One region of the Halomonas sp. B23F22_10 genome, then DNA from elsewhere that is predicted to be linked to it. Evidence: predicted binding sites of a transcription regulator. Region 1 holds the regulator's gene; the other holds the start of a gene.
What was found. Region 1 encodes FNR, which switches genes on or off when oxygen is low (the NO sensors DNR and NnrR bind a similar motif). Its sites were predicted from a motif close to TTGATNTANATCAA; they were not measured.
Positions count from the first base shown of each region.

Region 1 (4,269 bases):
CGGTCTGGGGCTGGCTGCCCTGCGGGCTGGTCTACTCGATGCTGACCTGGAGCCTGGCCGGCGCCGATCCGCTGCGAGGCGCAGCGCTGATGGGCGCCTTCGGGCTCGGCACCCTGCCGGCGCTGCTCGCTACCGGCCTGGCCGCGCGACGGCTCGGCGCCCTGATCCGTCATCCGGCCACCCGCACCCTGGCGGCGCTGGCGATCATCGGCTTCGCCCTGTGGCAGCTGTGGGGCCTGTGGCCGGGCACGATGGAGATGGCCCACGACGCCGGGCACGCCGGGCACGCCGGGCATCATTGAGCCGCTAACGCCCGCACGTTTGACCCAGCGCAACACCCCTGGGGACCGCGAGCACTAGCCTGACGACATGAACGCTCGGAACTCCGCCATGTCCGTCACCCTTCCCGCCGACTTCGGCGCCGACGACTACGCCGCGGCGCTGTCCGCCAGCAATACCAAGGCCCGCCCGCTGTCGCTGCATCTGCGCCTGCCGCTTCGCCACGACGTGGATGCCCGCGGCGACGGCAAGGGCATGGATCCCTTCGAGGTCGATCTGGCCCGGCTCGACCGCGAGATGGTGCTGGTGCGACGCTGCCTGGCGCCGGAGCGATGCCTGGAGGCCCTGCACTGGGGAAGCGGCCTCCCGCCTTCGCTGACCCTGTCGCAGATGAGCGGCCTCGTCGACCGGCTGGCCTCCCGCTTCCCCTTCGATACGGGGCGTCCGCGCGACTTCACCGTCGAGCTCGACCCCCGCGCCACGGATCTGCTCACCCTGCGTCACCTGGAGGCCCTGGGCTTCAACCGGCTGAAGCTGATCATGCGCCTGCCCGCGGCCGGCCGCCTGGACGCCCTGCCCCGCCTGCAGTCACGCGTCGAGCCGCTGCTCGACGAGACCGTGCGCATGGGCTGGCACTCGCTGAACCTGGTGCTGATCGTGGCGCCGACGACCCCGCCGCGGGAGGCCGCCGCCGCGCTCGCCGCGCTGCTTCCCATGACGCCGCCGCGCCTCTCCCTGCGCCCGGAGCCCGCCTGGCAGGAGGGCGAATCGACGCTGCCGACGGCGCTGCTGGCCCGGGTCGACGAACGCCTAGCCGAGGCCGGCTACCGGGCACTGGGACACGGTTCCTACGCCCGTCGGGGCGCCGCCCTGGAGGATGCCCTCGCCCAGGCGCGTCGCGAACGGGCGCGCGACCGACTGGGGCTCGGCACCGGCGCCATCTCGCGGCTGCCCGACGCCGTGGCCTGCAACGCCACCTCGACCCGGGACTACGCGGCGGCACTGAACGACGGTCGGCTCGCCACCGCCTCGGGGCGCTGGCGGAATGCTCGCCCGTCCAGCGCCTGACTGGCCTGAGACTCGCCCAAGGGATGCTATGCCCGAACCGGGGCTATCCGCCATAATGGGGGAGGCAAGCCCCGATCAAGGAGGACAGCATGCCCGACACCGCAGCCGGCCGACGCCGTTCCCTGCTGCACGAGACCCGCTGCCGGACCTGCAGCCTGAGTTCCCTGTGTCTGCCCCTGGCCCTCGAACTGGAGGACCTCGACGAGTTCGATGCCATCATCCGACGCCGACCGCCGCTCAAGAAGGGCGAGTCGCTGTTCCGCCAGGGCAGCCCCTTCACCAGCGTCTACGCGGTGCGCTCCGGCAGTCTCAAGCAGGTCACCAGCGAAGGCGGCGGCACGGATCAGCTGACCAACTTCTATCTGCCCAGCGAACTGGTGGGGCTCGACGGCATCGACGAGTCGAGCTATCCGGGCTCGGTCATCGCGCTCGAGACCACCACCGTGTGCGAGATCCCGTTCGACCGCCTCGACGCCCTGTCCGAGCGCCTGCCGGAACTTCGTGCCCAGCTGTATCGCAGCATGAGCAAGGAGATGCGCGACGACCGCCGCATGATGCGCCTGCTGTCGCGCAAGACCGCCGACCAGCGCCTGGCCACCTTCTTCGCCAGCCTCTCCGATCGCTTCCGCCGCCGCGGCTACTCCGCCTACAGCTTCCGCCTCTCCATGTCCCGGGCCGACATCGGCAACTACCTGGGCCTGGCGGTGGAGACCGTCAGCCGCATCCTGGGGCGCTTCCAGCAGCAGGGCCTGGTGGCCGTGTCCGGCCGAGAGGTGAACATCCTCGACCTGGACGCCCTGGCCGAGCTGGCCGAGGAAGAGGGCTGCCGCTGACGGCGCCAAGCGCCAAGCGCCAAGCGCCAAGCGCCAAGCGCCAAGCGCCAAGCGCCAAGCGCCAAGCGCCAAGCGCCAAGCGCCAAGCGCCAAGCGCCAAGCGCCAAGCGCCAAGCGCCAAGCGCGGCAGGATGATGTCATGGCCATTCTTGACGTCAACGAAGAAACCCACAGGACTCTACGTCCCGTGGGTTTCTCATTGGCTTCCTCGACATCTGCCGCCCGCTACTGAGCAGCCGGGTGCTCGGCGCTTGCTGCTAGGCGCTACTCACTCGTTATGCAGGTCGATGCGATCGGCCTGCATCTTGGCCTGCTTGTCCTCCAGCCCGGCGAAGTCGAACAGCTCGCGGTCGGCCAGCTGCGAGGGCGCGACGTTGGTGACCGCCTTGAACATGCTCTCCAGGCGGCCGGGATGCTTGGCCTCCCACTCGGCAAGCATCTCCTTGACCACCTGACGCTGCAGGTTGGGCTGCGAGCCGCACAGGTTGCAGGGAATGATCGGGAAGGCCATGCGCTCGGAGAATTCGGCGATGTCGGCCTCGCGGCAGTAGGCCAGCGGGCGGATGACGATGTTCTTGCCGTCGTCGGAGAGCAGCTTGGGCGGCATCGACTTGAGGCTGCCGCCGAAGAACATGTTGAGGAACAGCGTCTCGAGGATGTCCTCGCGGTGGTGCCCGAGGGCGATCTTGGTGGCCCCGATCTCCTCGGCGTAGCCGTAGAGGGAGCCGCGGCGCAGCCGCGAGCAGAGCGCGCAGGTGGTCTTGCCTTCCGGGGTCTTCTCCTTGACCACCGAGTAGGTGTCGCGCTCGAGGATGTGGTAGTCCACGCCGAGGCCGTCCAGGTACTCGGGCAGCACGTGCTCGGGGAAACCGGGCTGCTTCTGGTCGAGGTTCACCGCCACCAGCGAGAAGTTCACCGGCGCGTTGCGCTGCAGGTTCCGGAGAATCTCCAGCATGGTGTAGCTGTCCTTGCCGCCGGACAGGCACACCATCACCTTGTCGCCCTCGCGGATCATGTCGAAGTCGATGATCGCATTGCCGACCTGGCGCCGCAGGCGCTTCTGCAGCTTGTTGAACTCACGCTTGGCCTGGGCGTCGGGCGCCTCGGCGGACGGGGTCGACGGCTCGGCCGAAGCGGCCTCATCGGCGGGACGGGGATCGAAGGTCACGGCATCTTGCATGGTCGGGGCGCTGCCAGGGCATCGGGGGAAAGGGAAAGGGCGCCTATCCTACCACCCTGCCGCGAGACTGGCGACGTGGTGACCGCTCAGCCGCTGCGACGCGCGAGCACCGCATCGCGGTCCAGCCGCAGGTGCATCAGGGCGGTGGTCACGGCGGTGCCCAGCACGCTGTGACGTCCCATCAGCGGCACCTCGAGCTGCTCGGCGACCCGCTCGAAGGCCGGCGCCACCTCGAGCCGCGAATGGTGGTGATAGCGCTGGTAGCGCTGCACCAGATCGATGCCGGCGTTGGGCAGCTCGAAGCCGAACCGGGCGCGCAGCTGGCGGTTGAGCAGCGCCAGATCGCGGTCCAGGCGCCAGCCCACCAGCGGCCGGTTGCCGACGAAGTCGAGCAGCCGCGCCAGCGCCTGGTCGATCGACACGCCGTCGTCGAGATCGATGCCGCGCAGGCCGTGGCGGCGCAGCGTCTCGGCGTCCACGCCTTCCGGGCGCGCCAGCCTGAGCTCCAGCGACTCGCTGGTCAGCACCCGGTCGCCGCGCAGCCGCACCGCGGCGATGGCCAGCGGCTCGGCGCCGCGCACGTCGCCGCCGGTAGACTGCACGGCCAGCGCCACCAGCTCCTCCCCGGTATAAGGACGGAACAGCCAGCCATACTGGCCATGGGCGTGGCGGTGACGGTCGACCAGGCGGCGCAGGGTCTTGAGCATGTCGATGTCCTTGTCGTGTCGTGAATCGCGGTCTTGTGAGAATTCGAAAAGTCGGCGAGCGAAGGCCTGGGCTAGGCCCTCTCCCGGCGGGCCAACGCACTTCCCAGCTCCCTGTGGGTCGCAAGGCAAAGATCGTCGAAGAAACGGAGTTAACCGGGTGTAAATGAGTATTCTGAGACGATTTTTAACGCCGTATAGCCGA
Region 1 is NZ_JBIEKF010000004.1:343,302-347,570, reverse strand. Features, by position in the region: gene ACGTNF_RS11345 (sulfite exporter TauE/SafE family protein) at 1-302, shown strand, start outside; gene ACGTNF_RS11340 (oxygen-independent coproporphyrinogen III oxidase) at 391-1,347, shown strand; gene fnr (fumarate/nitrate reduction transcriptional regulator Fnr) at 1,437-2,180, shown strand; gene ttcA (tRNA 2-thiocytidine(32) synthetase TtcA) at 2,449-3,360, opposite strand; gene ACGTNF_RS11325 (3'-5' exonuclease family protein) at 3,447-4,067, opposite strand.

Region 2 (4,269 bases), on a different contig from region 1:
CATGATGCCGAAGAAGGCATTGACGTTGGCGCCCGCGCCCATGGTGAAGAAGTGGTGCAGCCAGACGATGAACGACAGCACGGTGATGGCGACGGTCGCCCATACCATGGTGTTGTAGCCGAACAGACGCTTGCGTGCGAAGGTCGCGATGACCTCGGAGAACACGCCGAAGGCCGGCAGGATCAGGATGTACACCTCAGGATGGCCCCAGGCCCAGATGAGGTTGACGTACATCATCATGTTGCCACCGAGATCGGTGGTGAAGAAGTTCATCCCCAGGTAGCGATCCAGCGTCAGCAGCGCGATGGTGGCGGTCAGGATCGGGAACGAGGCGATGATCAGGACATTCGCGCACAGCGAGGTCCAGGTGAAGATGGGCATCCGGAACAGGGTCATGCCCTTGGTGCGCATCTTCAGGATGGTGACGAAGAAGTTGATGCCGGTCAGGGTCGTGCCGATACCCGATATCTGCAACGCCCAGATCCAGTAATCCACGCCGACGCCGGGACTGTAGTCGAGCCCCGATAGTGGCGCATACGCCAGCCAGCCGGTCTTGGCGAACTCACCGGCGAACAGCGACACGTTGACCAGGATCACACCCGCCGCGAACAGCCAGAAGCTCAGGTTGTTCAGGAACGGGAAGGCCACGTCGCGAGCGCCGATCTGCAGCGGCACCACCAGGTTCATCAGGCCGATGACCATGGGCATGGCGACGAAGAAGATCATGATCACGCCGTGGGCGGTGAAGATCTGATCATAGTGCGAGGGCGGCAGGAAGCCCTCGGCCCCGGCCGACGCCATGGCCAGCTGGGAGCGCATCATGATCGCATCGGCGAAGCCGCGCAGCAGCATCACCAGCGCCACGATGAAGTACATGATACCGAGCTTCTTGTGGTCGACGGAGGTGACCCACTCGTTCCACAGATAGCCCCACTTCTTGAAGTAGGTGATGGCGGCCATCACCACGAGCCCACCCAGGACGATACCGGTAATGGTCGTCATGATGATGGGATCGTGCGTCGGGATCGCCTCTAGGCTGAGTTTTCCGAACATGATTTACTCCGCTGCCTCCGCGCTCATGGACGTGCCGTGAGACTCGGCCGATGCGCCGTGATCGTCGCCATGACCAGCGCCGTGACCGCCGTGACCGAAGCCTTCGGCGTAGCTGTCGGCGTATTCGGCCATGCGTTCTTCATGGTCGCCGCCGGCAAGGAAGCTCTTGATGATGCTCTCGTAGAGAGAGGGGGATACCTCGGAGAAGTACTCGATCTCGTTGTCCTCGGAAGGCGCAGCGAGCTCGTTGTATTCCGCGGGGTAGGTCAGGGACTCGGACGACTCGCGGACCTTGGCGACCCAGGCGTCGAAGTCTTCCTCGGAACCCACGTGGGCGTCGAAGGTCATGCCCGAGAAGCCGGCACCACTGTAGTTGGTGGAGCGGCCCGGGTAGACACCCGGTTCTTCGGCGACCAGGTGGACGTCGTTGTCCATGCCGGCCATGGCATAGATCTGACTGCCCAGACGCGGGATGAAGAACGAGTTCATCACAGAGCCCGAGGTGACACGGAAGCGCACCGGGGTATCTTCAGGGAAGGCCAGCTCGTTGACGGTGGCGATGCCCTGCTCGGGGTAGATGAACAGCCATTTCCAGTCCAGCGACACCGCCTGGATCTCGATCGGCTCTTGCTGCTCTGCGGTCGGCTCGATGGGCTTGTGCGGATCAAGGCTGTGCGAGGTGTACCAGGTCAGGGCGGCCAGGAACACGATGATCACACAGGGGATGAACCACACCACCGCCTCGATCAGATTGGAATGGTGCCAATCCGGACGATAGGAGGCTTCGCGGTTACTGCGGCGATAGCGCCAGGCGAAGAGCAGCGTCATCACGATCACGGGAATGACCACGATCTGCATCAGACCGAAGGACGTGAGGATCAGGGTCCGCTGTTCTTCCCCGATCTGGCCCTTGGGGTCCAGCAGCGCCGAGCTGCACCCTGCCAACACCAGGGGCAGCACCGCCAGCAGCAAGACTCCGAGCTTGCGCAGGGGGGGAGTTCGATTCATGTTTCGACCTCGTCAGGCTTGGCGACAGGATAAATCCTGCTGACTTGTAGCAAGCACGCTACACAAAACCGAGACCTGTCCTGCGCCGGTTGACCCATGACCGCAGCAAAGGCTAACCATCGTGGAAAGGGCTCGGCTCACTCATGGCCAAACCCCCGCGAACGCCGCTATGGGGCTCGCGAGAAAGGGTCCGGCCGCGGGGAACGTATTGTGTAGTAAACGAGGAAAGGAGGAAAGGGACGATTTGCCGCAGCCTGTCGCACCGGCCATCGGGCCATCGGGCCGGCGCGCCAGGGAAGGCCCGGGTCGCCGTCAGGAAGAGCGCGGCGACATCGATGAATGCCTCAGTAGCCGCCCATGCCGCGCGGCATGAAGCCGATGTGGTTCTCCACCGAGCGAGTGCCGCGGGCATTTTCCGCCGCCACCTGCACGGCGAGGCGCTGTTCCTGGCTGTCGACCAGCCCCCACAGCTGAACCCGCCCCTCGCTGACGATGACGTTGAGCCGCTCGACCATCACCCCGGTGTGTTGTTCCACTTCCTCGAGAATCGCATCGCGAATCTCGCGATCCTCGACGCTGGCCGCGACGCCGGGGTCCGCCACCGAGAAGCCGCGCAGCAGATTGGCCCGGCTGACGATACCCACCAGCCGGCCGTCGCGCACCACCGGCACCCGCTTGATGCGTCGCTTCTCGAGCAGCCGCGCGATCTCCTGCACCGGCAGGCTCTCGTCGATGGTGACCGGCTCGCGGGTCATGATCTCATGCGCCAGCCGGCCATGGGTCTTGACGTATTCGCCGGGATCGCCGACCTCGAACATGCGCAGCCACCAGGCCTTGTCGCGCCGATCGTCCTCGGCGCGGCGAATCAGGTCGCCCTCGCTGACGATGCCCAGCACCCGCTCGTCCTCGTCGACGACCGGCACGGCGCTGATGCCGTGCTCCAGCAGCAGGCTGGCGATCTCGCGCACCTCGCTGTCCGGCGACACGGTGATCACATGGGGCGTCATGACATCTGCGGCGCGCATGGCAATACCTCCAAGGCGGTGAAGATCGACGCGAGGCCAGCCCTCGCCCTCTCAACATAGCAACTCCCCGCCGCCCGACCTTGACCGCGGACAAGTCTCGGTGCCGCCCGCGCCGTCAGTCGTCGAGCCACTGCTCGGCGATCACCTCGTCGACCTCCTCGAGGCCGGCAAAGCGCGCCGGGCGCACCAGCCCCCGCTTGCTGTCGTCCACCACCAGGAACCGCCGCTGGGCGGTGGCGATGGCAGCCTGCTTAGGCGCCACCTCGTGGAAGTGGAAGCAGCTCAGTCCCTGGCGCTCGTCCACGCCGGCGGCGGTCAGGAACGCCTTGTTGAGGCCGAAGCCGCGGATCGTCTCGCCGATGTCGTCGCTGGAGAACGAGCACGACGAGGCGTGGTAGCCCCCGCCCAGCAGCCACAGCCGCACCCCGGGGCGCTTGCTCACCGCCTCGGCGATGTTGAGCGCATAGGTCACCACCGTCAGCGACATGTCGTCGGGCAGGCCGGCCGCCAGCGGCGTCAGGGTCGTGCCGCAGTCGATGAACAGGGTGTCGCCCTCCTCCAGGGTCGCCAGCGCCCGCTGGCACAGCCGCCGCTTGGCCTCGGCGTTGCGGTCGCGCTGCACGGCCAGGTCGTAGACCGGCGCGTGGCGCGGATCGCTGGCCAGCATCAGATGGCCGCCGATCAGCACCAGGCTGCCGTCCGAGCCCGCCAGGTCCCGGCGAATGGTCATCTCCGACACCTCGCACAGCGCCGCCGCCTCGGCCAGGCGCAGGCTGCCGCCCTGCCCCAGCGCCCGCTGCAGGCGCAGCAGCCGCCCTTCACTTCGTTCGTTCAACGCCTCTCCCTCTTCGCCCTGTTTCACACTCCGAAGCGGCGTTCGCCGTATCGGCTCCCTGAATCCGCATCGCTCCCGCATGCCGGGGGTTGCGACGCCAAATGTGATTAAAATAACATAGTCATGTTACCCAAATAACAAACACGCCGCTCGCCATCCCGTTCGCCCGTCATGACCGGGCCCATGCCCCCAGTCGACGTGAGCGACAGCCTGGCGCGCCCCCGGCGCCTCACCCGACAACAACCGCGACCAACAACATTCAGAGAGCCGACTCCCCATGCCGATTTCCCTCGCTCCCCGTCACAGCGTCTCCCTGGCCGGCCTGCTGCTGGGCGCCACCGCCCTGCC
Region 2 is NZ_JBIEKF010000001.1:143,818-148,086, reverse strand. Features, by position in the region: gene cyoB (cytochrome o ubiquinol oxidase subunit I) at 1-1,053, opposite strand, end outside; gene cyoA (ubiquinol oxidase subunit II) at 1,057-2,061, opposite strand; gene ACGTNF_RS00625 (CBS domain-containing protein) at 2,406-3,086, opposite strand; gene ACGTNF_RS00620 (DeoR family transcriptional regulator) at 3,202-3,921, opposite strand; gene ACGTNF_RS00615 (outer membrane protein OmpK) at 4,199-4,269, shown strand, end outside.
Region 2: a site for FNR is predicted at 2,101-2,114, ahead of cyoA (ubiquinol oxidase subunit II). Genes of this name have one in related genera too.